DNA from 3 places in the Streptomyces sp. YPW6 genome. Region 1 is predicted to be linked to each of the others. Evidence: riboswitches for the same ligand, from Rfam matches in the RefSeq annotation. Region 1 holds a riboswitch; each other region holds the start of a gene.

Evidence for each region. Region 1 has a riboswitch for thiamine pyrophosphate ahead of thiC (phosphomethylpyrimidine synthase ThiC). Riboswitches for the same ligand answer to the same signal wherever they lie in the genome.
Region 2: another riboswitch for thiamine pyrophosphate. It lies ahead of thiO (glycine oxidase ThiO); the one in region 1 lies ahead of thiC (phosphomethylpyrimidine synthase ThiC).
Region 3: another riboswitch for thiamine pyrophosphate. It lies ahead of KME66_RS07250 (thiamine ABC transporter substrate binding subunit); the one in region 1 lies ahead of thiC (phosphomethylpyrimidine synthase ThiC).

What each region holds. Positions count from the first base shown of each region.
Region 1 covers NZ_CP076457.1:3,742,212-3,752,015, reverse strand. The annotation lists gene KME66_RS16660 (cupin domain-containing protein) at 1-50, shown strand, start outside; gene KME66_RS16655 (DUF5326 family protein) at 207-419, shown strand; gene KME66_RS16650 (IclR family transcriptional regulator) at 848-1,624, shown strand; gene KME66_RS16645 (SsgA family sporulation/cell division regulator) at 1,726-2,163, shown strand; gene KME66_RS16640 (YibE/F family protein) at 2,349-3,701, opposite strand; TPP riboswitch at 3,772-3,907, shown strand; gene thiC (phosphomethylpyrimidine synthase ThiC) at 3,900-5,690, shown strand; gene KME66_RS16630 (DUF805 domain-containing protein) at 6,153-6,509, shown strand; gene KME66_RS16625 (hypothetical protein) at 6,601-7,434, opposite strand; gene KME66_RS16620 (metallophosphoesterase) at 7,640-8,815, opposite strand; gene KME66_RS16615 (LacI family DNA-binding transcriptional regulator) at 8,990-9,804, opposite strand, start outside.
Region 2 covers NZ_CP076457.1:6,017,637-6,027,440, reverse strand. The annotation lists gene metF (methylenetetrahydrofolate reductase [NAD(P)H]) at 1-330, opposite strand, end outside; gene thiE (thiamine phosphate synthase) at 492-1,142, opposite strand; gene KME66_RS26400 (Rv2175c family DNA-binding protein) at 1,248-1,613, opposite strand; gene KME66_RS26395 (NAD(P)/FAD-dependent oxidoreductase) at 1,696-2,871, opposite strand; gene KME66_RS26390 (hypothetical protein) at 2,990-3,331, opposite strand; TPP riboswitch at 3,384-3,496, shown strand; gene thiO (glycine oxidase ThiO) at 3,494-4,702, shown strand; gene thiS (sulfur carrier protein ThiS) at 4,699-4,977, shown strand; gene KME66_RS26375 (thiazole synthase) at 4,980-5,774, shown strand; gene pknB (Stk1 family PASTA domain-containing Ser/Thr kinase) at 6,000-7,934, shown strand; gene KME66_RS26365 (deoxyribonuclease IV) at 7,941-8,834, shown strand; gene KME66_RS26360 (sulfite oxidase-like oxidoreductase) at 8,841-9,473, opposite strand; gene bfr (bacterioferritin) at 9,632-9,804, shown strand, end outside.
Region 3 covers NZ_CP076457.1:1,680,134-1,689,937, reverse strand. The annotation lists gene KME66_RS07270 (NUDIX hydrolase) at 1-24, opposite strand, end outside; gene KME66_RS07265 (GntR family transcriptional regulator) at 555-1,271, opposite strand; gene KME66_RS07260 (bifunctional 2-polyprenyl-6-hydroxyphenol methylase/3-demethylubiquinol 3-O-methyltransferase UbiG) at 1,328-2,158, shown strand; gene rlmN (23S rRNA (adenine(2503)-C(2))-methyltransferase RlmN) at 2,321-3,427, shown strand; TPP riboswitch at 3,612-3,728, shown strand; gene KME66_RS07250 (thiamine ABC transporter substrate binding subunit) at 3,810-4,907, shown strand; gene KME66_RS07245 (iron ABC transporter permease) at 4,982-6,598, shown strand; gene KME66_RS07240 (ABC transporter ATP-binding protein) at 6,604-7,626, shown strand; gene KME66_RS07235 (response regulator transcription factor) at 7,792-8,460, opposite strand; gene KME66_RS07230 (sensor histidine kinase) at 8,454-9,710, opposite strand.

The DNA of each region.
Region 1 (9,804 bases):
TCACCGAGGACCTCAGGGTGATGGTCGTCTTCTCGCCGCCGGAGGGCTGAGCAGCCCGGGGTCGGGACCCTGCCCGGCGCGCGGCCACGTCAGGGATCCCTAGGGGCTCGATCAGGGGTCTTCAAGGGCTGCGCGCGCCCGCCGGGGGTCTTCGCGCCTTTAGCATCGAGGCAAGGACTCAGAGAGACGAGGTAGGAGCGATGGCCGTGCGGGAGATATTCGCGGGAATGCCCTGGTGGGTGAAGTGGATCGCGGTGCCCGTCATTGCGATCTTCGTGTTCGGTGGTCTGATCGCCAGTGTGGTCGGCTTCGTGATCGGCCTGCTCTTCAAGGCGCTCATCTTCGTCGTGCTGGTCGGCGGGCTGATCTTCGTCGTCCGCAAGTTCATGTCGTCGTCGTCCTCGCGCGGCGACTGGTAGCCCACGGGACGACCGGCAGGACACGGGACGACCGGCAGGACACGGGCGACCCGTAATCCACGGGCCGACCGGCAGGACGCGGACCACGGGCCGGCGCGGGGGCCGGCCCGTTCCGTCCGGCCCCCGGGTGGGATTAGCCCAGCAGAGCTAAGTCCCGGAGGAAACCACCCGTCTGCCGGAGGCGGCCGATACAGTGACGAACTGCTGCCGCCATCCGGAATGTGACCTTCCGTCACCTTGTCGATCACCTGATCGCTCCTGGGTACGACAGTCCGGTCGTCGGCCTCCGCTCGCCGGCGCCCGGACCGGTCCACGCCGGTCACGGTCACCGGATCTCCGGTCCCTCCGGCCCTCGGGATCGCGGCAGGCCCGCGGGGGCGGCCCCCACGGGAGGGCCGACGGCCCGTCACCATGCCTGGGGGTGACCTTTGACCACGGCGTCGAGCACCGCTGTCCCGACGTTGATCGGTTCGGTTCAGCGGGCGTTGAGGCTGCTGGAGGCTGTGGGTGCTCATCGGGACGGGGCGCCCGCCAAGCAGCTGGCGCGGGAAGCGGGGCTACCGCTTCCGACCGCGTACCACCTGCTGCGCACCCTCACCCATGAGGGTTATCTCCGCCGCGAGAACGGTGTCTTCCGCATCGGCGCGGCAGCCGAGAACCTGACCGCGGCGCCCGGCGTCCGGAGTCGCCCGCGCCCCGCGTCGGTCGCCGACTCCCTCGGCCACTGGCGGGACGCCCTCGGGGCCCCGGTGTACTGCGCCGTCTACTGCGACGGCGAGATCGACCTGATCGCGGTCGCGGACACCCCCGGCACCCCGGCGGTGGAGGAGTGGGCCTCGTTCCGGGAAACCGGCCACGCGCACGCCATCGGCCAGTGCCTGCTCGCCCAGCTCGACGAGCGGGCCCGCGAGGACCATCTCGACCGGCACCCCGTTCGGCCCCTCACTCGTTACTCAGTGCGAGATCGAGCCACGCTGCTGGAACGGCTGCGCACCCTCCGACGAGGTGAACCGGTCATCGAACGCCAGGAGTACGCACTGGGCACCGTGTGCGCCGCGATTCCGGTCACGGCCGGTGCCACCATTGCGGCGATGGCCATTTCTGTACCCCTGGACCGGGAGGATCGGTTGCTGCCCGCAGTCGAACAGCTACGTGGCGAAGTCGCCAGCCTCTTGCGTTCGTTCGTGTTCTCTATCAGTATCTGAAAAATCACTCCTTGTGATCTGCTATCGCGTGCACCACGATGGCGTCAATAGGGCCATGGGGGATCATTCCTGGCCAGATTCATCTACTGCGGGGTTGAACGATGCGCGAGTCGGTTCAAGCAGAGGTCATGATGAGCTTCCTCGTCTCCGAGGAGCTCTCGTTCCGTATTCCGGTGGAGCTCCGGTACGAGGTCGGGGATCCGTACGCCATCCGGATGACGTTCCACTTGCCCGGCGATGCCCCGGTGACCTGGGCGTTCGGCCGCGAGCTGCTGCTGGACGGGATCAACAGCCCCAGCGGCGACGGAGATGTGCACATCGGCCCGACCGAGCCCGAAGGGCTGGGAGATGTGCACATCCGGCTTCAGGTCGGCGCGGACCGCGCGCTGTTCCGGGCGGGGACGGCTCCGCTGGTGGCGTTTCTCGACCGGACGGACAAGCTCGTGCCGCTCGGCCAGGAGCACACGCTGGGTGACTTCGACGGGAACCTGGAGGATGCGCTCGGCCGCATCCTCGCCGAGGAGCAGAACGCCGGCTGACCGGGCGCACGCCGCCTTACCGCCCGCACGTTTGCGCGGCTCGTGCTGCGTCCCTGCGGCTGGCTCCGCGTCCTTGCGGCTCACCCGCCCGTCCTCGCGGCTCACCCTGCGTCCCTGCGGCCCGCCGTGTGTTCCTGCGGCTCGCGGGCTCGTCCCCGGGCCTCGCCCCGCGTTCCGACGGCCCGTCACCCCGTCTTACGGCGACGGCCCCGGCCGGTCCGCGCGGGTGCGGCCGTTGCCGCCTGCGCGCCGTGTGGCCCCGTGCGGTCCGCGGAGACGACCAGCGCGGCGAGCCCCGTGGTCACCGGCACCGAGGCGACCAGCCCGATCGACCCGACCAGCGTGCGGACGATCTCCTCGGCCACCAGCTCGCTGTTGGCCACCGTCCCCACACTGCTCTGCGCGATGGAGAAGAGCAGCAGCAGCGGCAGCGCCGCACCCGCGTACGCCAGGACGAGGGTGTTGACCACCGAGGCGATGTGGTCCCTCCCGATTCTGATACCTGCCCGGTACAGCCCCTTCCAACCCATCTCCGGGTCGGCCTGGTGCAGTTCCCAGACCGCGGAGGTCTGGGTGACCGTCACATCGTCGAGCACGCCCAGCGAACCGATGATGACGCCCGCCAGCAGCAGACCGCTCATGTCGATGTCCGGGTAGAGGCCGTGGATGAGGCCGGTGTTGTCGTCGGTGTTGCCGCTCAGGCTGGCCCAGCCGATGAACAGCGAGCCCAGCAGCCCGATCAGCAGCAGCGAGATCAGCGTGCCGATGACCGCGACCGACGTACGGGCCGTCACGCCGTGGCAGAGATAGAGGGCCGCCAGCATGATCGCGCTGGCCCCGATCACCGCCACCACCAGCGGATTCGATCCCTGGAGGATCGCCGGCAGGATGAACAGCGTCAGGATGGCGAACGACACGGCCAGGGCCACCAGCGCCATCACCCCGCGCATCCGGCCCACCAGGACCACCGCAAGGGCGAAGATCCCGCCCAGCAGCGCCATCGGGACCTTCCGGTTCACATCGGTCACCGAGTACTGGAGGTCGCGCGGCGCGTCGGGGGCGTACGCGACGACGACGCCCTGCCCCTCCTTCAGCTGGCGCGGGGCGTCCGGCTGGACCACCTCGACGAACCGGCGGCCCTTGTCGTCGCCGCTGGTCACCTCGATGGTGGCCTTCGCGCATTCCCCCTCCTGCTCGTTGACGGCCTCCCGCCCCGAAGGGGTGGAGGTGTCACCGGTCGGCGGCACCTGCGCGGCGTTGACGTCCGCGCAGTCGACCTGGACGACCTGGACGACCTTGCCGTCCTGGGTCTGGCGGTCGAAACCGACACCGGTGCGCTCGTGATCGGGCGCGCCACCGGGCCAGAACGCGATCAGGCCGACGACGACCGCCGTCGCGAACGGGATCAGGACGGCGGCGATGACCTTGCGCAGATGCCGGGAGACCGGGGCGGCCGGCCCGTGGCTGTGGGCGTGGGAGTGGGTGTGGGTGTGGCCCTGGGACGGCTGGGGTGCGGGGTCGTTTCGAGGGGAGGTCACGGGGCGATCATCGCAAGAACGGGAGGGCCCTCTGGTCAGCTCGCCGGAAAGGACGCTAGCGTGGAGGCACCTTTGCACACGCGGGAGCTCGGAGCACCGGGCTGAGAGGGCGCTGGGATCGCCGTACATCCGTACGGGACACGCTGCGCCGACCGCCGAACCTGTTACCGGGTAATGCCGGCGTAGGGAGTAGGTCTCATGACCACATCGGACGCACGCACGCCTGCCTCGAAACAGAACGCCGCGAACCAGGGCGACGAGGCCGGGAAGTCCATCGGCTGGCACAAGGGGTACGTCCAGGGCTCGCGCCCGGACCTCCGGGTGCCGGTCCGACAGGTGCACCTCACCAACGGCAAGGACGTGACGCTGTACGACACGTCCGGGCCGTACACCGATCCTTCGGTCGACACCGATGTCCGCCGGGGTCTCGCGCCCCTGCGGGAGAACTGGATCATCGCCCGCGGTGACACCGAGGAGTACGCGGGCCGCCCCGTGCGCCCGGAGGACGACGGGGTGAAGCACACCTCGCCGCGCGGTGGCCTGCGCAACCTCGACGCGGTCTTCCCCGGCCGGCCGCGCCAGCCGCGCCGCAGCCGCGACGGACGTCCCGTCACCCAGCTCGCGTACGCCCGGCGGGGGGAGATCACCCCGGAGATGGAGTACGTGGCGATCCGGGAGAACGTCGAGGCCGAGGTCGTACGGGAGGAGATCGCGGCGGGCCGGGCGGTGCTGCCGGCCAACGTCAACCACCCCGAGATCGAGCCGATGATCATCGGCAAGCGGTTCCTGGTGAAGGTCAACGCCAACATCGGCAACTCGGCCGTCACCTCCTCCATCGAGGAGGAGGTGGACAAGATGACCTGGGCGACCCAGTGGGGCGCCGACACGGTCATGGACCTGTCCACCGGCCGCAACATCCACACCACCCGTGAATGGGTGCTGCGCAACTCCCCCGTGCCGATCGGCACCGTCCCGCTGTACCAGGCCCTGGAGAAGGTCGACGGCCGGGCCGAGGAGCTGACCTGGGAGATCTACAAGGACACCGTCATCGAGCAGGCCGAGCAGGGCGTGGACTACATGACGGTGCACGCCGGAGTGCGCCTGCCGTACGTCCCGCTGACGGCCCGTCGCAAGACCGGGATCGTCTCGCGCGGCGGCTCGATCATGGCGGCCTGGTGCCTGGCGCACCACAAGGAGTCGTTCCTCTACGAGCACTTCGAGGAGCTCTGCGAGATCCTCGCGACGTACGACGTCACGTACTCGCTCGGCGACGGGCTGCGTCCCGGTTCGATCGCGGACGCCAACGACGAGGCGCAGTTCGCGGAGCTGCGCACGCTGGGCGAGCTGAACACGATCGCCAAGCGGTTCGGCGTACAGACCATGATCGAGGGCCCCGGGCATGTCCCGATGCACAAGATCAAGGAGAACATCGACCTTCAGCAGGAGATCTGCGAGGAGGCGCCGTTCTACACGCTCGGCCCGCTGACCACGGATGTCGCGCCCGCCTACGACCACATCACCTCGGGTATCGGCGCCGCGATGATCGCCTGGTGGGGCACGGCGATGCTCTGTTACGTCACTCCCAAGGAGCACCTGGGGCTGCCGAACCGGGACGACGTGAAGACGGGCGTGATCACCTACAAGATCGCCGCCCATGCGGCCGACCTGGCCAAGGGGCACCCGGGCGCGCAGGAGTGGGACGACGCGCTCTCGGACGCGCGGTTCGAGTTCCGCTGGGAGGACCAGTTCAACCTGGCCCTCGATCCGGACACGGCACGGGAGTTCCACGACGAGACGCTGCCCGCCGAACCGGCGAAGACGGCGCACTTCTGCTCGATGTGCGGGCCGAAGTTCTGCTCGATGAAGATCTCCCAGGACATCCGCCGCGAGCACGGTGGTTCGCAGGAGGAGATCGAGGAGGGCATGGCCGCGAAGTCGAAGGAGTTCGCGGCCGCCGGGAACCGCGTCTACCTGCCGATCGCGGACTGACCGCCCCGGGAGTCCGGGGTGGGCCCGGCGGCCGAGTCCGCCGGGCCCCACCGGGCCCGCCTCCGCCGGGCGGCCGAGCGCTCCGGCCGCGGCTGGACGAGCTCTGCGCCACGGGCGATCCCCGGGGCGCGGCCGGCTCGTCCCGGGGCGTGGTCACGGGGTGTCGGCGACCGTCGCCAGGCGTGGGCACCGGCCGTCCACGACAGGCTCCCGGCCTGATCCGGGTGGGGAAGACTCGGGGTGATGCGTACCTTGCGCGTAACTACTGCTCATTCAGGGTGATTTGTCATGTTTGATCACCTTGTTAAGCGACAGTATGGACACGGTCATGTGGCAGCTGTATGTACGTTGGCCCACCGCGTCAATATGACTTGACCCGTTCCTTATCTGTGGCTTACTTTCCGGCTTGCTTGGCTGAAAGTTGGCGGCCCTTGAAACAAGGGCCCGGGGAGGGGAATCACCATGAACTGGTACCTGGCCGTACTCAAGAACTACGCAGGCTTCAGCGGACGCGCGCGCCGCAAGGAGTACTGGATGTTCACGCTCATCAGCTTCGTCATCAGCCTGGTGCTCACGATCATCGGTAACGCGATCGGCGCGGAGTTCATCTCGTACATCTACTCCGTCGCGATTCTCGTCCCGTCGCTCGCCGTCGCCGTGCGCCGTCTGCACGACACCGGCCGCTCCGGCTGGTGGCTGCTGATCGCGATCGTCCCCCTGATCGGCGCCATCGTCCTGATCGTCTTCCTCGCCACCGAGGGCAAGCCGGAGACGAACCAGCACGGCGCCAACCCGAAGCTGTCTCCGCAGGCAGCCTGATCCACCGCTCCGGTCCGTCCGGAGCTTCCCCCGGGCCGGGTGCGGCACTCGCCGCCCCGGCCCGCGGTGTGTCCGGGGCCGCGCGCCGGTCTCAGTCGGGCTGGTGCTCCGGGCCGCCGAAGTCCGGGCTCGAGAAGTCCGGGCTGGTGAAGGTCGGCCGGGGGCCGGCCGCCGGGCCGTCGTCCGGCCCCGAGAAGTCCGGCCTGCTGTACCCGACCCGCGGGATGCGGTGGGGCGAACGGTGCGGGGTCCGTGCGGCGGGCCCCGCCGTGGGGTCGGCCAGGGCGTCCCGGAAGAACGGCAGGATGCCGCGCTCCAGCAGGGCGTGGCGCCACGCCTCCCTGGCCCGTGCGACATCCTCCGGAAGCTCCTGTTCCTCCTCCTCGGCGGCCAGGGACGTCGCGCCGTTGCGGAGGGCGGTGACGAGCAGTCCGACGGCGGCGACGAGGATCGCCGCGGCGGCGACGCAGGCGAAGAACCACCCGGCCGTGACCATGGAGCGGCCGAACGTCAGCGACGGGCTGACCGCCTTCAGCAGATAGCCGACGAGCAGGAAGATGAGCGCCGCGGTGCCGGCCAGCAGCGGGGTCAGGACCGCGATGACCGCGCCTATGCCGGCGCCCGGTCCGGCCGAGGTGCTCCGGGGGCCGTCCAGGTCCGGAAGTCCGTCGGCGCCCGCGGCGGCGTCCGGCGCGCGGCGCAGTTCGCCGCGGGCCTTGACGTAGTGCTCGTACTCGGTGGCCGCGGCAGCGGTGATCAGCGCCGTCGCGCTGAGCGCCATGGTGCGCAGCTGTTCGGTGTTGAGCCGGTCCCCGACGCCGTCCAGGTCCGGGCGTTCGTGAGCGTGGCGCAGTGCGTCGCCCAGGATCCGCTCGTACTCGGGTCCGTCCTCGGCCAGCAGGTGCGGAGCGCTTGTCATCTGCATCCCCCGATGCTCCGTCGATGCCCGGCTTGCCCGGCCGGGACCGGGCGATCGGGCGGAAACGGAGGAGAGCCTGCCACTGTTAGGCCGATGGTAGAGCGCTCACGGCAGGCGGTGACAGGGTGTTTCCAGAATTGGGCCCCGTGACGGGCCCGGCGATCGGTCAGGTCGGCGCGGGCTGAACCTGAAGCGCCTTCCCCGCCGACGTTCAGTCATGCAGCGGGAGTTGGACCACCAGCAGCTTTCCGGCCATGGTCACTCCGCCGTCCATGGCGATGGCGAGGCCGTCCGCGTAGACGTGCGGACCGTTGACCACGGGACCCGAGCTGTCGTCGCCCTCCTCCGTTCCGACCTCGCCCAGGAGGTACGGAATGGGGCTGTGACCATGGACGACGCGCTGTCCGCCGTACGTCGCGAGCAACTCGCGCACCGCCTGGGAGCCGCCCTCGTCCCGGAAGGCGAACCGCTTGGTGAGCTTGCGGAAGAGGTCCCAGCACTCGTCGGCGTCGTTACGCGTGAGAATGGCCGTGATCGTGTCGTTGACGTCCTCGATGCTGGATCCGTAGTCGAGGTAGGCCGTCGTGTCGGAGTGCATCAGCAGATGCCCGTCCTCCTCGACGACCGCGTCGAGCCGGGACATCCACTGGAGGTGGACGTCCTGGAGACGGTCCATGTCGGCCTTCTGGCCGCCGTTGAGCAGCCAGGCCGCCTGGAAGGTGGCGGTGCCCGCTCCGGAGTTGACGGGGGTGTCGGCGAACCGCTTGGCACCGATCAGCAGCAGCTCGTGGTTGCCCATCAGGGCCTTGCAGTAGCCGCCGGCCGCCGCCGCCTCGGCGGAAAGCCGCATGACGAGGTCGATGACGCCGATGCCGTCGGGGCCGCGGTCGGTGAAGTCGCCGAGGAACCACAGCCGGGCGTTGCCCGCGGCCCAGTTGCCTTCCGCGTCGATGAGGCCCTGCTCGCCGAGGGCGGCCAGCAGTTCGTCCAGGTAGCCGTGGACGTCGCCGACGACGAAGAGCGGGCCGCGGCCTTCGTCGGAGCGGGGCTCGGCGACCGTCTGCACCTGGACCGTGTCGCCGCGCCGGATGACCGGCAGGTCCCGCTCGGTCGGGGTGTAGCCCTCCGGCTGCTCGTCGCCCACGACGGCGTTGCCGGGGTGCGGGGCGCGGGGCGGCGCGGCGGTGTGCGGCGGGGCGGACGCGGCGGTCGGCGGGACGGGCGCGCCGGGTGCCGGGGGGTGCGGGTCCGTCGTGTGCGGCGGCACCGAGGAGGGGGGCGCCCCCTGCGCCTGCGGTGGCACGGGTGTCTGCGCGTACGGCGGAACCCGGAAGTCACGCAACGTCGCCGTCCGCACCACGGGTTCCTGACCGGCCCCCTGAGTCATCGACCCCTCCACCACCGTCGCGCCGCCGTACACCTGACGGGCCTTGCCTGGTAGAGGTGGTCCGCGGTGTCGTGCGCCCATCATAGGAATGCGGATCGATCTGTGTGACGCACCAGGGGTGGTGAATCCGGGCGCACGCACGGTTCACCGGCCGATTGGTCCGAAAAGAGGCGATCAATCCCCGCTGGGGGAGCGTGGCGCGCTGACCGTGGTGCGCGGTGGGCGGCGTTGCGAGGAGGTCCGGACGATGAGCTCCGTCGGTATGACCTGCTCCACCGGCCCGTCGTGCTCGACCCCTTCGATGGCGTCGATGAGGAGCTGGACGACGGCCGTGCCGATCCGGCGGGGCTTCAGCGAGAGCGTGGTGATCGGCGGCTCGGTGGCCGCGTACACGGTGGACTCGCTGCAGCAGACGAGCAGCAGGTCGTCGGGGACGCGCAGCCCGTAGCGGCGGGCCGCCGCGAGGAGGTCGGTTCCGTTGGGGTCGAAGAGCCCGTAGACCGCGTCGGGGCGGTCCGGGCGGGCGAGCAGCCGGTCGGCGGCGACCGCCCCCGCGCAGGGGTCGTGGGCCGGGTAGGACTCGTAGACGGGATCCTGGCCGACCCGCTCGCACCAGTGGAGGTAGGCGGTGGTGGAGAGCTGGGTGTAGGTGTCGGTGGTGTTGCCGGTCAGCAGGCCGATGCGGCGGGCCCCGGCGGCGGCGAGATGGTCGAGGAGGTCGAGTACGGCGGCCCGGTGGTCGTTGTCGACCCAGGCGGTGACGGGGAGTGTGCCGGCCGGGCGGCCGTCGGAGACGACGGGCAGTCCCTGGCGGACGAGTTCGGTGACGACCGGGTCCTGGTCGGAGGGGTCGATGACGACGGTTCCGTCGAGGGCGACGTTCGACCAGACGTCGTGCCGGGAGGTGGCGGGCAGGATGACGAGGGCGTAGCCGCGGGCCAGTGCCGCGGAGGTCGCGGCTCTCGCCATCTCCGCGAAGTACGCGAATT
Region 2 (9,804 bases), 2.3 Mb from region 1:
GTCGGCGTACTGGCCGATCATGTTGCGCAGTTCGGCGATCGAGTGGTTGACCGCGGTGAGGTGGGCGACGGGAGTGAGGGTGGAGTCCGCCGCGATCTCCTGGGTGGCCTTGACCGTCCCGGCGCGGGTGGAGCCTCCGGCGCCGTACGTCACGGAGACAAAGCTCGGGCGGACCGCCTCGACCCGGCGCAGCGCGTTCCAGAGGTTGCGCTCGCCTTTCTCCGTCTTGGGAGCCCAGAACTCGAAGGAGTAGGACGTCTTGCCGGTCGCCAGCATGTCACGCACGGTGCGCGCGTGATCCGTCCTGGTGGAGGCTGTTCCGAGGGCCATAAGGGGAGGTTAACCAAGGGGTGGACACTCCCCCAACCAGAGCGGGAAACTTTGTCTGGTTTTGTCGGACTGTTGTCCACTCCTCGGACATTCCTCGGCCCCAGACCCCCGAAAAGGCGCCGGGTGGGAGTCCCGGTGGCCCGCCGTTCGCGGCCCGGGACTCAGACCGCGTGGGCCCGGACGCGACGGGCCAGCTCGGCACTGGCGGCGGCCGGGTCGTCGGCCTCGGTGATGGCCCGGACGACGACGACGCGGCGGGCTCCGGCGCCCAGCACCTGGTCCAGATTGCCCGCGTCGATCCCGCCGATCGCGAACCACGGGCGCGGTGTGCCGAGGGAGGCGGCGTGGCGCACGAGGCCGAGGCCGGGGGCGTGCCGGCCGGGCTTGGTGGGGGTGGGCCAGCAGGGGCCGGTGCAGAAGTAGTCCACGCCGTCCTGGGTGGCGGCGGCGTCCACCTCGGCCTCGGCGTGCGTGGAGCGACCGATCAGCCGGTCGGCGCCGATGATCGCGCGGGCGGCGGGGACGGGCAGATCGCCCTGGCCGAGGTGCAGGACGTCGGCGCCGATGGCGTGGGCGACATCGGCGCGGTCGTTCACGGCGAGGAGCTTGCCGTGCCGGCGGCAGGCGTCGGCGAACACCGCGAGGTGCTCCAGCTCCTCCGCGGCCTCCATGCCCTTGTCCCGGAGCTGGACGATGTCGACGCCGGAGGTGAGCACGGCATCGAGGAAGGCGGGGAGGTCACCCTGCCGCTTGCGGGCGTCCGTGCACAGGTAGAGCCGGGCGTCGGACAGCTGCTCGCGAGGCGTGGACATAGCGAAACTCCCCCGTGGTCGTCACGGCGGACGGACTTCCCCCGTGGTCGTGACGGTGCACGGGCCGCGTCGGACGGCCCGTGCACCGCTTCCTGTCGTATCGGATCAGACGGCGAGCGCCTGGGCGCGGCGCTTCACCTCCGTCCCGCGATTCTCGCTCAGCGCCTGCGCGGGGGTGCCGGGCAGGGTGGGGTCGGGAGTGAAGAGCCACTCCAGCATCTCTTCCTCGGAGAAGCCGTCGTCCTTCAGGAGGGTCAGGGTGCCGGCGAGGCCCTTGACCACCTTGCTGCCGTCGATGAAGGCGGCGGGCACCTGGAGCGTCCGGTTCTCACCACGGCGTACGGCGATGAGCTGGCCCTCCTTGACCAGCTGGCGTACGCGCGTCACCTCGATGTCGAGCATCTCGGCGATGTCGGGAAGGTGGAGCCAGGCAGGGACGAGAGCATCGGTCTTTGCGTCAATCTCGGTCACAGGGACAAGCGTGCCACCTGGGACTGACAGCCGGTAGCCGGGCCCGACCGTACGGGGGGCGTCGGCGGCGGCTCCGGGATGGTCAGAGGGCGGTGGACTTCAGCGGTACGGCGGGGTCGGCGACCTTCTCCGGGTCGAGGGCGGCCCCCGACTCGATGAGCCTGCGGCCCTGGGCCAGATCGCGCGGGCGGCCCACGGCGAGCACGGCGGCCAGCGCGCCCTCGCGCAGCCAGCACACCGACCAGGTGGCGTCCGCCCCGTCACCGCGCCACAGCAGGGTGTCGGCGCCGGCGTGGTGGCCGGCGTACTGCACGAAACGGCCGAACTGCTCGGACCAGAAGTACGGGACGGGGTCGTGGATCGGGAGCGGCAAGCCGCTCTCCGCCGCCATGATCGCGGCGGCGGCGGTGCGCGGCCCCTGGAGGGCGTTGTCCCAGTGGTGGACCAGCAGGCGGGTGCCGTAGCGGGCGGAGGGGAAGGAGGCGCAGTCGCCGACCGCGTACACATCGGGCAGCGAGGTGCGCAGGGCGCTGTCGGCGGTGACCGAGCCGTCCGGGCCGAGCGCGATCCCGGAACCCGTCAGCCAGGCGGTGGCGGGGCGCGCGCCGATGCCGACGACCACGGCCCCGGCGGGCAGGATGCGGCCGTCGGCGAGGAGCACGGCTCCCTCCGTGACGCGCTCGACCCGGGCCCCGGTGAGGAGTTCGGCGCCGCTCTCGGCGTACCAGGCGGCCATCGGGGCGGCCACCTCGGCGGGCAGGGTGCCCGCGAGCGGGCGGGCCGCGGCCTCGACGACGGTGACGGCGCAGCCCGCGGAGCGGGCCGCGGTGGCGAACTCCGCGCCGATCCAGCCCGCCCCGACGACGACCACGTCGTGCCGCCGGTCCAGGACGGGTCGCAGCCGGGCCGCGTCGTCGAGGGTGCGCAGCAGATGGACCCCGGGCACACCCTCGGTGCCGGGCAGGGTCAGGGGTTCGGCGCCGGTGGCGAGGATGAGGGCGTCGTAGCCGACGGGCCCGTCCGCGGTGTCCAGCACATGGTCGGCGGCGCGCAGGGCGGTGACGTCCAGGCCGAGACGCAGGGTGATGTCCAGCGCCTCGAAGTCGACGTCGAAGGCGGAGTCCTCGGCCTTGCCCAGCAGCACGGCCTTGGACAGCGGCGGCCGGTCGTAGGGCTGGTGGGGCTCGGCCCCGATGAGGGTGACGGGACCGGCGAAGCCCGCCTCGCGCAGGGCGACGGCGCTCTGCACCCCCGCCATGCCGGCCCCGACGATCACGACGTTCCGGACCGGACTCTTCTCCGTCTGCTGCTCGCTCACCCGTCCACCCTAACCATCTGACGAAGCGTCAGGAACAGGGCCGCCGGAACGAGGGCCCTCAGGAGGCCACTTCCTCCACCACGCTCGTCCCGCCGCCCTCCTGGGACTCCCATTCCCAGCGCTCCTCCAGCCTCACCCGGCCGTCCGCGAGATCGACGACGGTGGAGAGGCAGTGCCCGCCGGAGGTCGTTCCGTCCTGCTTGAGCTGGACGTAGCGGAAGTCCAGGGCGTCCCCGTCCCGGGTGCCGACCAGGTGGCCGCGGACGACGTCACCGCCGGTGTACTCGGCCCAGATCCGGCCATCCCGCTCGTGGTACGTGAACCGGGTGCGGGTGCCGACCTGGCCCGGGGCCTGGTCGGCGACGGGCGCGAGGACGAGTCCGTCGAGCGAACGGGCCATGATGTGCGCTCCCCTGCGAGCCGGTGGGCGGTCGGGTTTAGGGTGGCCACGGTAGAACACTCGCGGGAGCCCGGACGCACCGGGCTGAGAGGGAGGCTGGACGGCCTCCGACCGTACGAACCTGATCCGGGTCATGCCGGCGAAGGGAGGGGCTGGACACTCATGCGCGTCTCGGGGAAGACCCACGGAGCCTCGGGGGAAACGGGAACCCCAGGATCCGACGTCCTCGTCATCGGGGGCGGCATCATCGGCCTGGTCACCGCGTGGCGGGCCGCACAGCGCGGACTGACGGTCACCGTGGCCGATCCCGCACCGGGCGGCGGTGCCGCGCGGGTCGCGGCGGGCATGCTCGCCGCCGTCACCGAACTGCACTACGGCGAGCAGATGCTGCTCGGACTCAACCTGGCCTCTGCCGCCCGCTATCCGGCGTTCGTCGAGGAGCTGGAGGAGGCGAGCGGCCGGGACACCGGTTTCCGGAGCTGCGGCACGCTCGCCGTGGCGCTGGACTCCGACGACCGGGCGCACCTGCGCGAACTGCACGCCCTCCAGGAGCGTTCGGGGCTGGAGTCGGTGTGGCTGAGCGGCCGTGAGTGCCGCCGCCTGGAACCGATGCTGGCCCCGGGCGTCCGCGGCGGCCTGCGGGTCGACGGCGACCACCAGGTGGATCCGCGCCGGCTCGCCTCGGCACTCTTGACCGCGTGCGAGCGGGCCGGGGTCGGGTTCCGCCGGACGACCGCCGAGCGGCTCACCGTCGAGCGGGGCCGCGCCACCGGGGCGTCGCTCGGGGACGGCACGGAGTGCGCGGCCGGTCAGGTCGTGCTGGCCGCGGGCAGCCTCAGCGGCCGGCTCGCGGGACTACCGCCGGAGCTCGTCCCACCGGTCCGGCCGGTCAAGGGCCAGGTCCTGCGGCTCACCGTGCCCCCGGCGTACGCCCCCTTCCTCAGCCGCACCGTGCGCGCCGTGGTCCGGGGCGGCCACCTCTACCTCGTCCCGCGCGAGAACGGCGAGCTGGTCGTCGGCGCCACCAGCGAGGAGATGGGCTGGGACACCACGGTCACCGCCGGCGGGGTGTACGAGCTGCTGCGCGACGCCCACGAGCTGGTGCCGGGCATCACCGAGCTGCCGCTCACCGAGACCCGGGCCGGTCTGCGGCCCGCGTCGCCCGACAACGCCCCGCTGCTCGGCCCGACCGCCCTGCCCGGCCTCCTGCTCGCCACGGGTCACCACCGCAACGGCGTCCTGCTGACTCCCGTCACCGGGGACGCGCTGGCCGACGCCCTCACCACCGGCGAGCTGCCGGAGCCGGCCCGCCCCTTCGCCCCCGGCCGCTTCGCACCCGCCGCCCCCGCACTCCAGGAGCAGCCCGTATGACCCAGCAGCCCACTCCTCCGGAAGCCACCGCCCCGCCGCGAGCGGCAGCACCGCAGACCACCGCGACGGCCACCGTCTCCGTCTCGGTGAACGGGGAAGCGCGTGCCGTTCCCGCCGGGACGGATCTGGGCGCCCTGGTCGGCGCCCTGACCCCGGCCCGCTCCGGCGTCGCCGCGGCCGTCAACGAGAGCGTCGTCCCGCGCGGCCGGTGGGCCGCCACGACACTCGGCGAGGGCGACCGTGTCGAGGTCCTGACAGCCGTACAGGGAGGCTGACCATGTCGGACGACGTCTTCACGCTGGGACCGGCCACGTACGGATCCCGGCTGATCATGGGCACCGGCGGGGCCCCGAGTCTGGAGGTGCTGGAGCGTTCGCTGATCGCGTCGGGCACCGAGCTGACCACGGTCGCGATGCGCCGGCTGGACCCGACCGTGCAGGGGTCGGTGCTCTCCGTGCTGGAGCGGCTCTCCATCCAGGTGCTGCCGAACACCGCGGGCTGCTTCACCACGGGTGAGGCGGTGCTGACCGCCCGGCTGGCCCGGGAGGCGCTCGGCACGAACTGGGTCAAGCTGGAGGTGGTGGCCGACGAGCGGACGCTGCTGCCCGACCCGGTCGAGCTGCTGGACGCGGCGGAGATCCTGGTCGACGACGGGTTCACGGTGCTGCCCTACACCAACGACGACCCGGTGCTCGCCCGGAAGCTGGAGGACGTGGGATGCGCGGCGATCATGCCGCTCGGCTCCCCCATCGGCTCGGGGCTCGGCATCCGCAACCCGCACAACTTCGAGCTGATCGTGGAGCGGGCCGGGGTGCCGGTGATCCTCGACGCCGGGGCCGGGACCGCCTCGGACGCGGCGCAGGCGATGGAGCTGGGGTGCGCGGCCGTGATGCTCGCATCGGCGGTGACCCGGGCCCAGGAGCCCGAGCTGATGGCGGGTGCGATGCGTCACGCGGTGGAGGGCGGGCGGCTCGCGTACCGGGCGGGCCGGATTCCGCGCCGCCACTTCGCCGAGGCCTCGTCCCCGGTGGCCGGGCGGGCGGCGCTGGATCCGGAGCGCCCGGCGTTCTGAGAGCCGGCAGGGGCCCGGGGCGCCGCCCCGGGCCCCGGGCCCTGGCCTCTCCAGCTCCCACGCGGCACACGCCACCCGGGCTCCCGCCCCACCCCGGGCACACGTCACGCCGGGCCCCCGGGCGCGCGACCGGGGAGCGTGTCCCTGTCACGGATCGGCTGCAGAACGGCCCCGGGAGCGCCCCGGCCCGCCGGGGGTGCTGGTGGCGGCTCGTAGACTCTCGGGGTGGACACGACCCTCCAGGACCCTCTCGTCGGGCAGCTGCTCGACGGCCGGTATCGCATTGAGGCGCGCATCGCCGTCGGCGGGATGGCCACGGTCTACCGGGCCGTGGACACCCGACTGGACCGGGTGCTCGCCCTCAAGGTGATGCACCCGGCGCTCGCCACCGACGTCTCGTTCGTCGAGCGCTTCATCCGGGAGGCCAAGTCGGTGGCCCGCCTGGCGCACCCCAATGTCGTGGCGGTCTTCGACCAGGGTGCTCAGGGCGCGTACGTCTATCTGGCGATGGAGTACGTGGCGGGCTGCACCCTGCGCGACGTGCTGCGCGAGCGCGGGGCCCTCCAGCCCCGGGCCGCGCTGGACATCCTGGAGCCGGTCCTCGCCGCACTCGGCGCCGCGCACCGGGCCGGGTTCGTGCACCGCGACATGAAGCCGGAGAACGTGCTGATAGGGGACGACGGCCGGGTGAAGGTCGCCGACTTCGGCCTGGTCAGGGCGGTCGGCACGGCCACCGACACCACCGGCTCGCTGCTGGGCACGGTGTCGTACCTGGCGCCCGAGCAGATCGAGCACGGCACCGCCGACACCCGCAGCGACGTGTACGCCTGCGGGGTCGTGCTGTACGAGATACTGACCGGCGCCAAGCCGCACACCGGCGAGAACGCCGCCCAGGTCATCTACCAGCACCTCAACTCCGACGTCCCGGCCCCGTCCGCCGCCGTCCCGGGGCTCCCGGTCGCGCTGGACTCCCTGGTGGCGAGCGCGACCGCCCGCAACCCCGAGGTGCGCCCGCACGACGCGGTGCTGCTGCTGGCCGAGACCCGTGAGGCGCGCGCCGGGCTGACCGACGCCGAGCTGGACGCCGTACCGCCGCAGGCGCTGTCGGACTCCCGCGACGGCGCCGACGACCGTACGAGCGTGATCCCCCGGGCCCTCGTGGAGGACGGCGACGGGGACGGGGTGCACCGCACCAGCCGCCTGGCGACGCCCCCGCCGGAGCCCGCCGCTCCGCACCGGCGCCGGGCCGGCCGGCGGGGTCCGTTCGGCGGCCCGCACCGCAAGCTGATCATCGCGCTCACCGCCGTTCTGCTGGCCCTGGGGATCGGCACGGGCGTCTGGTACATCAACTCCGGACAGTTCACCCAGGTCCCCTCGCTGCTCGGGCAGACCCAGCAGGCCGCCGAGCAGCGGCTCGCGGACGCCGGGCTCGGGCTGAAGGGCGTGGACCGGGTCTTCAGCGACACGGTCGAGCGGGGTGAGGTCGTCAGCAGCGCCCCCGCCTCCGGCGACCGGATCCGTGGCAACGGCTCGGTGCGGCTCGTCGTGTCGCGGGGCCCGGAGATCGTCCGGGTGCCCGATGTGGCCGGCGCCTCCCTCGCGGACGCCCGGCGCGCCCTGAAGAAGGTGGGCCTGGTCCCGGGGATGGTGACCAGGGAGTTCAGCGAGGACGTGGCCCGCGGCGAGGTGATCGGCACGGATCCCCGCGCCGGCACCGACCGCCGTCCGGACACGGCCGTGGCACTCGTCGTCAGCAAGGGCGCCCCGGTCGACGTCCCGGACGTCACCGGGCTCTCCGCCGAGGAGGCCACCGCCGAGCTGGAGGCCGAGGGGCTGAAGGCCGAGGTGCTGCCCGGCCGGGTCCACTCCCCCGAGGCCGCGGGCGAGGTGACCGAGCAGTCCCCCGGCGAGGGGACCGAGGCCGCCGAGGGCGACACGATCCAGCTGACCCTCTCCAAGGGCCCCCGGATGGTGGACGTCCCCGACGTCACCGGCCGGGACGTCGACGAGGCGCGGAGCACCCTGGAGGAGGCGGGCTTCGAGGTCGAGGTCGACCGGCCGTTCCTCTCCTTCAGCGACACGATCGCGAGTCAGTCCGTGGACGGCGGCGAACAGGCCCCCGAGGGCTCCACCATCACCATCAAGACCAAGGGGTTCTGACACCTGATGGACGTTCTGCGGAACCCGGTGGGCGGGCACGTCCCGGTGGCCGGCGGCCTCGCCAAGGTCGGCCTGGAGTACGCGCGCGAGCTGGCGGCGGAGACCGTGCAGGTCTTCGTGGCGAACCCGCGCGGCTGGGCGACGCCCGCCGGGAACCCGGCGCAGGACGAGCTGTTCCGCGCGGAGTGCGCGGCGGCCTCGATCCCCGCGTACGTGCACGCCCCGTATCTGATCAACTTCGGCTCGCACACCGGGGCGACGGTGGAGAAGTCGGTCCAGTCGCTGCGGCACTCGCTGCGGCGGGCCCGGGAGATCGGCGCGCTGGGCGTGGTGGTGCACACCGGTTCGGCGACCGGCGGCCGGCCGCGCGACGCGGCGCTGGCCCAGGTGCGGGAGCACATGCGGCCGTTGCTGGACGAGCTGACCCGGGACGACGATCCGGATCTGCTGCTGGAGTCGACGGCCGGCCAGGGATTCTCGCTCTGCTCCCGGACCTGGGACTTCGGACCGTACTTCGAAGCGCTGGACTCCCACCCGAAGCTGGGCATCTGTCTGGACACCTGCCACATCTACGCCGCCGGGCACGACCTGACCGGTCCGACGGGGATGCGGCAGACGCTGGACCTGCTGGTGGAGACGGTCGGCGAGGGACGGCTGAAGCTGATCCACGCCAACGACTCCAAGGACGTCGTGGGCGCCCACAAGGACCGGCACGAGAACATCGGCGCCGGTCACATCGGGGCTGAGCCGTTCGCCGAGCTGTTCGCCCATCCGGCGACCGAGGGCGTACCGCTGATCATCGAGACGCCCGGCGGCAAGGAGGGGCACGCGGCGGACGTGGCGCGGCTCAAGGAGCTGCGCGGGAGCCGCCCCGGCGGCCGGAAGACGCTCCGCGCGTAGAGCCCTCTACAGCTCCGGGCCGTCGCCCGGCTCCTCCTGGTAGGAGTAGCGCTGCTCGGACCAGGGGTCGCCGATGTTGTGGTAGCCCCGCTCCTCCCAGAATCCGCGCCGGTCCGCCGTCATGTACTCGATGCCCCGGACCCATTTCGGGCCCTTCCAGGCGTACAGGTGCGGGACGACGAGGCGGAGCGGGAAGCCGTGCTCGGCGGTGAGGAGTTCGCCGTCCTTGTGGGTGGCGAAGAGGGTGTGCTCGGAGGCGAAGTCGGCCAGCCGCAGGTTCGAGGAGAAGCCGTACTCGGCCCAGACCATCACATGCGTGGCGTCGGGGGCCGGCGGTGCCAGATCGAGGATCGCGCGGGCGGGGACGCCGCCCCATTCGGCGCCGAGCATGCTGAACTTCGTCACGCAGTGCAGATCGGCCACCACGGAGGAGAACGGCAGCGCCGAGAAGTCCTGGTGGCTCCAGCAGTGCTTGTCGCCGTCGGCGGTGGCCCCGAAGACCCGGAACTCCCAGCGTTCGGGCTTGAACTTGGGAACGGGCCCGTAATGGGTGACCGGCCATCCGCGCTGCAGTCGCTGTCCTGGTGGAAGCTCCGACTGCGCTGCTCCGCGATTCTCCCGGTTCTCCGGCTGACCCATGCCTCCATGGTGACAGACAGGCAGGGGTGGTCATGACCGGGGAGGGTCTTCACCGGGGCAACTCGTACTAAGCCTGCACTTACTGGACGGCCGCTGAGCGCGGTGCGAGGATCTGGCCAACTTGCCAGATCGATCACCGGTTGGAAGGAGCCTTTGCCATGCAGGGCGACCCCGAGGTCCTTGAGTTTCTCAATGAGCAGCTGACCGCCGAACTGACTGCGATCAACCAGTACTTCCTGCACGCCAAGATGCAGGAGAACTTCGGCTGGACCAAGCTCGCCAAGTACACCCGGGCCGAGTCCTTCGACGAGATGAAGCACGCCGAGATCCT
Region 3 (9,804 bases), 2.1 Mb from region 1:
GGTCTCGAAGGTCTCGGTACTCATGTCTCCCCTTGGGGTTGTAGATCCGGACAGCCCGGCTCCCCTCAGCCCCGCCCGTACAGCACCGCGTGAAGCGAACTGGACGGGCGGAGGAGGCAACCGGCCACAGCGGTCATGGGCACTGCGGATGGTCTGGACGTGCGTGTGTCTCCTTCGGGAACACGAGCTCCCGGGTAGGCGTATGGAGACGTGACCTTTCGGTCTAAGCCCTCCGGTTGACCAGGGATCCGGGACCCTCGGCCCGATCTCTCACGGGCCCCTTGGCGTCACATCCGAAGATGTGACGCCCAGTCGTGCAGGTCGAAGCAGCCCAAAGAGGGCCCCTTCTGCGTGGTTCATCGCCCTTTCCGGAAGTTCCGGATCGGGCGATGGCCACAACCAAGAGACTGGACCGGTGGACCGGTCCAGTCAAGCGGTGGACTCACGCTTCGTCGTGCCGAAGTGACGGAAAGTGCAGGTAGGGCGGCGTTTCGAGGCAATAAAAAAAGCTGAACCGGTGGACCGGTCCAGCCGTTTCGTTTGCCGCTTTATGCCTACATTGCGTAGGTATCGACCTGTTCGAAGAGCGAGGACGGTGTGACGCCTTCCTCGCAGACCAGCGGCTTGCCTTGCTCGTCGTACGCGGTGTGCAGCAGCACGGCTACCGGTGCCCCCTCCTGTACCCCCAGGCGGTCCGCTTCCGTCTCCGACGCGCCGCGCACAGTCGTTACGTCCACGCCTTCTGCCGGGCCCCGCCCGGTCTGACGTCGGACGTATCGCGTCGTCCCTTCTGCGATCGGGGCGGTGTCTGCCAGGCGCGGCGACACCTCCGCGACCTCCGGCGGGAACCACGCCTCAACGCAGCTATTCGGCGTTCCGTCCGGGAGCTGGAGCACGCGAACGCGCCGGAGCGCTTTCGCCCCGGGGGAGAGCCCAAGGGTGGCGGCGACGCGGGCGGGGGGTTCCGCCCAGTCGGGCTCGCCGACGCGCAGGAACGGCATCCCGCCCAAGATGCGCGCTGATCCGGCACGGCGAGCGCCGGCGGGGCGTGCAACGGGCGTCTCCGTGACCACGAACCCGGTTCCCTGCTTCGCCACGACCACGCCATCGTTTCGCAGTACATCGACTGCCTTGATTGCGGTGGCGCGTGACACATCCCACTGCTCGGCCAGCTCTCGGCCGGACGGAATTGTGTCCCCGGGCGCGATCTCACCAGCGGCGATGCGGGTGCGCAGGAACTCTGCGATCTCTTCGTACTTCAGGACTGCCATGGCTTCCCCTATTCCCTGCACTGGACTGGTCCACCGGTACACACGATACTGCGACCATGTCGAATCTCGAATTGGCTCCCTCCGTGATGCGGTTCTATGGCGAGACGGTCAACGAGGACAGCCGCCTGCGCAGCTCGGCAGACGGTCGGATGGAACTGGCTAGAACTCAGGAACTCCTCCGACGCTTTCTGCCCCCCGCGCCGGCACGGGTGCTCGACGTGGGCGGGGGGACCGGGATTCACGCTGAATGGCTGGTGAAGGACGGCTACGACGTCGCTCTGGTGGACCCGGTGCCCCGTCACGTTGAGGCCGCGACGGCGGTGTGCCCGGCGGTGGTCGGTGACGCGCGCGACCTTCCCGAGCCGGACGACACATTCGACGTTGTCCAGCTCCTCGGGCCGCTGTACCACCTGCCCGACCCGGCCGACCGGCAACGGGCACTCGCGGAAGCCTCCCGTGTGGCCAAGCCCGGGGGACTGGTGGCCGCCGCCGCGATCAATCGCTATGCGTCGCTCTTCGAGCACGTCACGTACGCCCACCTGCACACCGAGCGGATTCACAACTCCGTCTCCAAGATCCTGGAGACGGCCGTCTATGACGGATCGCGGGGGTTCACCCTCTCGTACTTCCACCGAGCCGAAGAGCTGGTGGAAGAGCTGGTCGCCTCCGGGCTGGTGGATGTGCAGGTCTTCGGCATCGAGGGCCCGGCCTGGTCGCTGGTGAAGGCGGCAGAGCAGCAGCCGGGCGAAGGTCCCACGGATGAGCTGATCGCCTCAGCCATGGACGCGGCCCGCATGGCGGAGCCGTACCCGGAACTCCTCGCCGCCAGCTCGCACCTCTTGGCCGTCGGCACGGTTCCCGCCAGCAGTGCCGACCGGCGGCCGTGACCTGCGGACGCGGCCAACGGGCCGGGCCGTCTGTGGGCCGTCGAGGGGCAGCCAACGACGACCCACAACCACCATCAACGACCGGCACCGGCCCGCCCGGGTCGCCGCTGAGCTGGGCGACGACCCGGGGCACCTCGGCGTGTCTGCCACACTGGATGAACCATGCCTAAGCCCGGAGAACTCACTTTCGTCGCGCCCCGCGGAGCCAAGAAGCCGCCGCGGCACCTCGCCGACCTCACGCCCGCCGAGCGCAAGGAAGCCGTCGCCGCGGCCGGCGAGAAGCCGTTCCGCGCCCAGCAGCTCTCGCAGCACTACTTCGCGCGGTACGCGCACGACCCGGCCGAGTGGACCAACATCCCGGCCGCGTCGCGGGAGAAGCTCGCCGAGGCGCTGTTCCCCGAGCTGATGTCCGTGGTCCGGCACATCAGCTGCGACGACGACACCACCCGCAAGACCCTGTGGAAGCTGCACGACGGGACGCTCGTCGAGTCCGTCCTGATGCGCTATCCGGAGCGCGTCACGATGTGCATCTCCTCGCAGGCCGGCTGCGGGATGAACTGCCCCTTCTGCGCCACCGGGCAAGCCGGCCTCGACCGGAACCTGTCGACCGCCGAGATCGTGCACCAGATCGTCGACGGCATGCGCGCCCTGCGCGACGGCGAGGTGCCCGGCGGTCCCGCCCGGCTCTCCAACATCGTCTTCATGGGCATGGGCGAGCCGCTCGCCAACTACAAGCGCGTCGTCGGCGCCATCCGCCGGCTCACCGACCCCGAGCCGGACGGCCTCGGCCTCTCGCAGCGCGGGATCACCGTCTCCACCGTGGGGCTCGTCCCGGCCATGCTGCGCTTCGCCGACGAGGGACTCAAGTGCCGCCTCGCCGTCTCGCTGCACGCCCCGGACGACGAGCTGCGCGACACCCTGGTCCCCGTCAACACCCGGTGGAAGGTCCGCGAGGTCCTGGACGCCGCCTGGGAGTACGCCGAGAAGTCCGGCCGCCGGATCTCCATCGAGTACGCCCTGATCCGGGACATCAACGACCAGGCCTGGCGCGGCGACCTGCTCGGCCGGCTGCTCAAGGGCAAGCGGGTGCACGTCAACCTGATCCCGCTGAACCCCACGCCCGGCTCCCAGTGGACAGCCTCGCGCCCCGAGGACGAGAAGGCGTTCGTCGAGGCCATCGCGGCCCACGGCGTGCCCGTCACCGTCCGGGACACCCGCGGCCAGGAGATCGACGGAGCCTGCGGTCAGCTGGCGGCCTCCGAGCGCTGAGGGCTGTCGTCCGACCGGCGTCGTCGCGTCCGACCGGCGTCGTCGCCCGCAGCCCGTCGCACAGCAGGCGACGGGCGAGGACGCCAGGTCCCGCGCCGTCGGTCCTGCGCCCTCGGTCCCGCGCCCCGGGGCCTCTCCGCTTCGGCCGGAATCCGCCGGTGTAGCCTGGGCCGAAATCAACTTCATATTCCGACAGGGGAGCGCCACAGCGCTGAGAGTGCGGCACCAAGGACAGGTTGGCCGCAGACCCTCTGAACCTCGCCCGGGTCATTCCGGGTAGGAAGTTCGGACCTTACTCAAGCTGTTGCGCCCTGCCCGCTTCCGGTTCGCCGGACAGCGGGCGGGGCCGCGTCTCTTCCTGGTCACCTCCAGGAGGAATCACATGAACACCACCACGAAGTACGCTGCGACCGCGCTCGCCGCGGCACTCGGCGTCACCGTGCTCGCCGGCTGCGGCAGCGACGACGGCTCCGCGGGCTCCGGGGCGTCCGAGGGCAGCGGCTCCAAGACCGTGACCCTGGTCAGCCACGACTCCTTCAACGTCTCGAAGGACGTGCTGAAGGCCTTCACCCAGGAGACCGGCTACACGGTCAAGACCCTCAAGAGCGGCGACGCCGGGGCCGCGCTCAACCAGGAGATCCTGACCAAGGGCTCCCCGCGCGGCGACGTCTTCTTCGGCGTCGACAACACCCTGCTCTCCCGCGCCCTCGACAACGGTCTGTTCACCGCGTACGAGGCCAAGGGCCTGGACCGCGTCGCGGCGGACACGCAGACGGACGAGAAGCACCGGGTCACGCCCGTCGACACCGGTGACATCTGCGTCAACTACGACAAGAAGTACTTCGCCGACAAGAAGCTCGCGCCGCCGCAGACCTTCGCGGACCTGTTGAAGCCCGCGTACAAGAACCTCCTCGTCACGGAGAACGCGGCCAGTTCCTCGCCCGGTCTCGGCTTCCTCCTCGGCACCATCGCCGCCGAGGGCGAGGACGGCTACGAGGCGTACTGGAAGAAGCTGAAGGCCAACGGCGTCAAGGTCGTCGACGGCTGGGAGCAGGCGTACAACGAGGAGTTCTCCGGCTCCGCGGGCGGCAAGAAGACCAAGGCCGACCGGCCGCTCGTCGTCTCCTACGCCTCCAGCCCGCCGGTCGAGGTGCTCTACGCCGACCCGCAGCCGAAGGAGGCCCCCACCGGGGTCGCCACCGGCACCTGCTTCCGGCAGACCGAGTACGCCGGGCTGCTGAGCGGGGCGAAGAACGAGGCCGGCGGCAAGGCCCTGCTGGACTTCATGATCAGTAAGACGTTCCAGGAGGACATGCCGCTGAACATGTTCGTCAACCCGGTCGTGACGGACGCCGAGCTGCCGGAGCTGTTCACGCAGCACGGCGAGAAGGTCGACACGCCTCCCACCGTCGCGCCCGAGAAGATCGCCGCCAACCGTGAGCAGTGGATCCAGTCGTGGCAGTCGCTGGTCCTGAAGTAGGGACCGGGAAGGAGGCCGCCCGGCCCGCCCGTGGCGGGTCCGGGCGGCGTGGAGCCGCGGTGCGGCTCGGCCTGATGGCCGTGCCCGTCGCGTTCTTCGCGCTGTTCTTCGCCTATCCCGTGACCGCCATCGTCGGCCGCGGGCTCAAGGTGGGCGGCGACTGGCAGTTCGCGCGGATCGGCGAGGTGCTGAGCCGCCCGGACATCCTCGGCGTCCTCTGGTTCACCACCTGGCAGGCCCTCGCCTCGACCGCGCTCACCCTGCTGATCGCCCTGCCCGGGGCGTATGTCCTCGCCCGCTTCGACTTCCCCGGCAAACAGCTGCTGCGGGCCGTCGTCACCGTGCCGTTCGTGCTGCCCACCGTCGTCGTCGGCACCGCGTTCCTGGCGCTGCTCGGGCGCGGCGGGCTCCTCGACGAGCTGTGGGGCGTCCGCCTCGACACCACCGTCTGGGCGATCCTGCTGGCCCACGTCTTCTTCAACTACGCCGTGGTCGTCCGCACGGTGGGCGGCCTCTGGTCCCAGCTCGACCCGCGCCAGGAGGAGGCCGCCCGGGTGCTGGGCGCCGGGCGGTTCGCCGCGTTCCGCCGGGTGACGCTGCCCGCGCTCACCCCCGCCGTGGCCGCCGCGGCGCTGATGGTCTTCCTCTTCACCTTCACCTCCTTCGGCGTCGTGCAGATCCTCGGCGGACCGGCGTACTCCACCCTGGAAGTGGAGATCTACCGGCAGACCGCGCAGCTGCTGGACCTGCCGACGGCCGCCGTGCTGACCCTGGTGCAGTTCGCCGCGGTCGGCGGGATCCTCGCCGTGCACGCCGCGACCGTACGCCGCCGGGAGCGGGCGCTGAAGCTGGTGGACCCGGCGCAGACCTCCCGCAGGCCGCGTGGCGCGGGACAGTGGGCGTTGCTCGGCGGGGTCTTGCTCACCGCCCTGCTGCTGATCCTGCTGCCGCTCGGTGTGCTGGTGGAACGGTCCTTCGACGGCCCCGGGGGGTACGGCTTCGGCTACTACGAGGCCCTCCAGTCGGTCGGGGCGGGCGGCTCCTCCACCTTCCTGGTGCCGCCGCTGGAGGCCGTCGGCAATTCCCTGCGGTACGCGCTCGTCGCGACGCTCATCGCCCTGGCCGTCGGCGGGCTCGCGGCGGCGGCCCTGACCCGGCGGGCCGGGCGGCTGGTGCGGGGGTTCGACGCCCTGCTGATGCTGCCCCTCGGGGTCTCCGCCGTGACCGTCGGCTTCGGCTTCCTGATCACCCTGGACAAGCCGCCGCTGGATCTGCGGACCTCCTGGATCCTGGTCCCGCTGGCCCAGGCGCTGGTCGGTGTGCCCTTCGTCGTACGGACCATGCTGCCCGTGCTGCGGGCCGTCGACGACCGGCTGCGGGAGGCCGCCGCCGTGCTCGGGGCATCGCCGCTGCGGGCTTGGCGGGAGGTCGATCTGCCGCTGGTGCGACGGGCGGTGCTGGTCGCCGCGGGCTTCGCGTTCGCCGTCTCCCTCGGGGAGTTCGGCGCGACGGTCTTCATCGCCCGGCCCGACAACCCGACCCTGCCGGTCGCCGTGGCCCGGCTGCTCGGCCGGTCCGGGGAGCTCAACTACGGGCAGGCGATGGCCCTGAGCACGATTCTGATGCTGGTGTGCGCGGTGTCGCTGCTGCTCCTGGAGCGCATCCGCACCGACCGATCCGGGGAGTTCTGAACGCCATGCTGAGCTTGCAGGCCGCCACCGTACGGTTCGGGGAGCGGGCCGCGCTCGACGCGGTCGACCTGGAGGTCGCCGACCACCGGATCGTCTGCCTCCTCGGGCCCAGCGGCAGCGGGAAGTCCACCCTGCTGCGGGCCGTCGCCGGGCTCCAGCCCATGGACGGCGGACGGGTCCTGCTGGCCGGACAGGACCAGGCGGGCGTCCCGGTGCACCGGCGCGGGCTGGGCCTGATGTTCCAGGATCACCAGCTCTTCCCGCACCGGGACGTCGGCTCCAACGTCGGCTTCGGGCTGCGCATGCACGGTACCGGCCGGGCCGGGACGGACGCGCGGGTCCGCGAACTCCTGGAGCTGGTCGGTCTGCCGGGCGCGGAGCGCCGGGCCGTCGCCGCGCTCTCCGGCGGCGAGCAGCAGCGCGTCGCCCTGGCCCGCGCCCTCGCCCCACGCCCGAGGCTGCTGATGCTCGACGAGCCCCTCGGCCAGCTCGACCGGAGCCTGCGCGAACGGCTCGTCGTGGAACTCCGCACGCTCTTCCGGGATTTGGGGACGACCGTGCTGGCCGTCACGCACGACCAGGGCGAGGCGTTCGCGCTCGCCGACCGGGTCGTCGTGATGCGGGACGGCCGGATCGCGCAGGAGGGCACCCCGCTGGACGTCTGGCGGCGCCCCGCCTCCGCGTTCGTCGCCCGGTTCCTCGGCTTCGACAACGTCACCCCCGCCACGGTCACCGGACAGGCCGCCGCCACCGCCTGGGGCAAGGTCCCGGTGCCCGACGGCTCCCCGCAGGGCGAGGCCGACCTGCTGGTGCGGCCCGCCGGGGTCCGGATCGGCGCTCCCGAGGACGGTCTGCGCTGCACGGTCGGCGTCCGCACGTTCCGGGGGAACCACGTGACCGTACGGCTGCTGCCCGAGAACGCCCCGGTGCTGGAGGCCGAATGTTCCCTGCGGGACACCCCGGACGAGGGCGCGGTCGTGGGCGTCCGCTTCGACGCGGCGGAGACCGTGGTGCTGGCGGGCGGGTGAGAGGCGCGGGGGTGGCGTTGCCGTGGTCCTCGTGAGGGGCGGAGGGGCGGGGCGGCCCCGTGGCCCTCCTGGAGGGCGCGGCGGTTGTGCCCCCGTTGTCCGGGTGAGAGGCAGGGCGGTCGCGTTGCCCTACCCCCCCCGTGAAGCTCTACCCCCCCGCGAAGCTCACGGCGATGGCGTGCCCGCCACCACCAGGCCCCGTTCGTACGCCAGGATCACCGCCTGTGCCCGATCCCGCAGCCCCATCTTCGCGAACAGCCGGTTGATATGGGTCTTCACCGTGTGGTCCGTGATGGTCAGCCGGTCGGCGATGTCCGCGTTCGACAGCCCTCGGGCGATCAGGACGAGGACCTCGGCCTCGCGCGCGGTCAGCCCGTCGACCGAGCGCGGCGGGGGAGTGCTGATCCGCTGCCGCGTGAACTCCGCGATGAGCCGCCCGGTGATCTCGGGGGCCAGCAGGGCGTGGCCGCCCGCCACCACCCGTACCGCGTGCAGCAGTTCGGGAAAGGTCGCGTCCTTCAGCAGGAAGCCGCTGGCTCCGGCGGTGAGGGCGCCGTACACGTACTCGTCCAGGCCGAACGTCGTCAGCATCAGCGCCCGGGTCGCCCCGTTCGACGCCGCGACGATCTCGCGCGCCGCCTCGATGCCGCCGAGTCGGGGCATCCGGATGTCCAGCAGGGCCACGTCGGGCCGGAGTTCGGCCGCACCGAGCACGGCCTGCTCGCCGTCCTGAGCCTCCCCGACCACCTCGATGTCCTCCTGGGTGTTCAGCAGAGCGGAGAACGCCGTCCGTACGACGGCCTGATCGTCCGCCACCAGTACGCGGATCACCACGGCAGCTCCGCCTCCACGAGGAAGCCGCCGGCCGGGCCCCGGCCGGCGGTGAGCGTTCCGCCGAGCAGGGAGGCCCGTTCGGCCATGCCCACCAGCCCGTGCCCCGCCCGCCCGGCGCCGCCGGACGGATCGGGGCCCGGCCCGTCATCGGTCACGCGTACCGTCAACAGGCGCGGCCCGTGATGGAGTTCCACGACCACGTGCGTTCCCGGGGCGTGCCTCCGGGCGTTCGTCAGGGCCTCCTGGACGATCCGGTACGCCGACAGCTCCCAGGACGCGGGCAGCGCAACCCGCTCGCCGCTGGTCCGCAGCTCGACCGCGCCGCCCACCGCCCGGTGCTGGTCGAGCAGGGCGTCGAGACCCGCCAGCGAGGGCTGCGGGGCGGTGAGCGGTGCCCGTTCCGTGTCGTCGCCGGACCGCAAGACCCCGAGCAGCCGCCGCAGTTCGGCCATCGATGAGCGTGCGGTGCCCGCGATCTCCTGGAAGGCGTCCCGTGCCGGGGGCGAGAGGTCCGGGGTCGTGTACGTGGCGCTCTCGGCCCGGACCGCGATCACCGAGACCGAGTGGGCGATCATGTCGTGCAGCTCCCTCGCTATCGCGGCCCGTTCCGCCTCGGCTGCCTGCCGCCGCTCCATGTCCAGCAGCCGGGACTGGGCGGCCGCCCGGGTGTGCCGGGTCTCCTCGCGCGCCCGCACCGCGTCCCCCGCGCTCACCGCGCCCAGGATCATCACCGTCAGCACCAGCGTCTCGGCGTACAGACCCGGACTGAACCGGTCGGCGCCCTGGAGCGCGGGCAGCCCGGGGGAGCCGTCCCGGGCCCACCGGTCGATGTGCACCAGGTTGACCGTCAGCGACGCCAGCGAACCGGCCGGCACGAGGACCGCCGGATGCTGCACCCGGTGCCGCCCCAGGGTGTAGCAGCCGATCAGGGCCCCCGCGAGGGTCGCGTACGCCATGTTGCCGTCGGTCCCGAAACTCAGCAGGGCCGCGCCCACGGTCAGGAACCCGACGGCGGGCCAGGCCGCCCGCAGCGCCAGTGACGCCGTGCAGAGCACCACCCCGAACGCCGTGACCGCCGAAGCCGGTACGAGGGCCAGCTCCACGACCGCGAAGAGCGTCAGCCCCGCCGCGGTGAGCCAGGCGTAGGTGGGCGCCGCCGTCCAGTGCCGCAGCCGTCGCCGCAGGGTGCGGTCGGTCGGCGGGGCCCCGGGGCCGGTGGCCGGACGGTCCGGCGTGATGGTGCGCGTCATACGGAGATTCTTCGTCACCGCCCCGGCCGGGCGCATCGGAGCGGGGGTGGAACGCGGAGCGGCGGGTCATGCCACGGGTTGACCCCGAGGACCG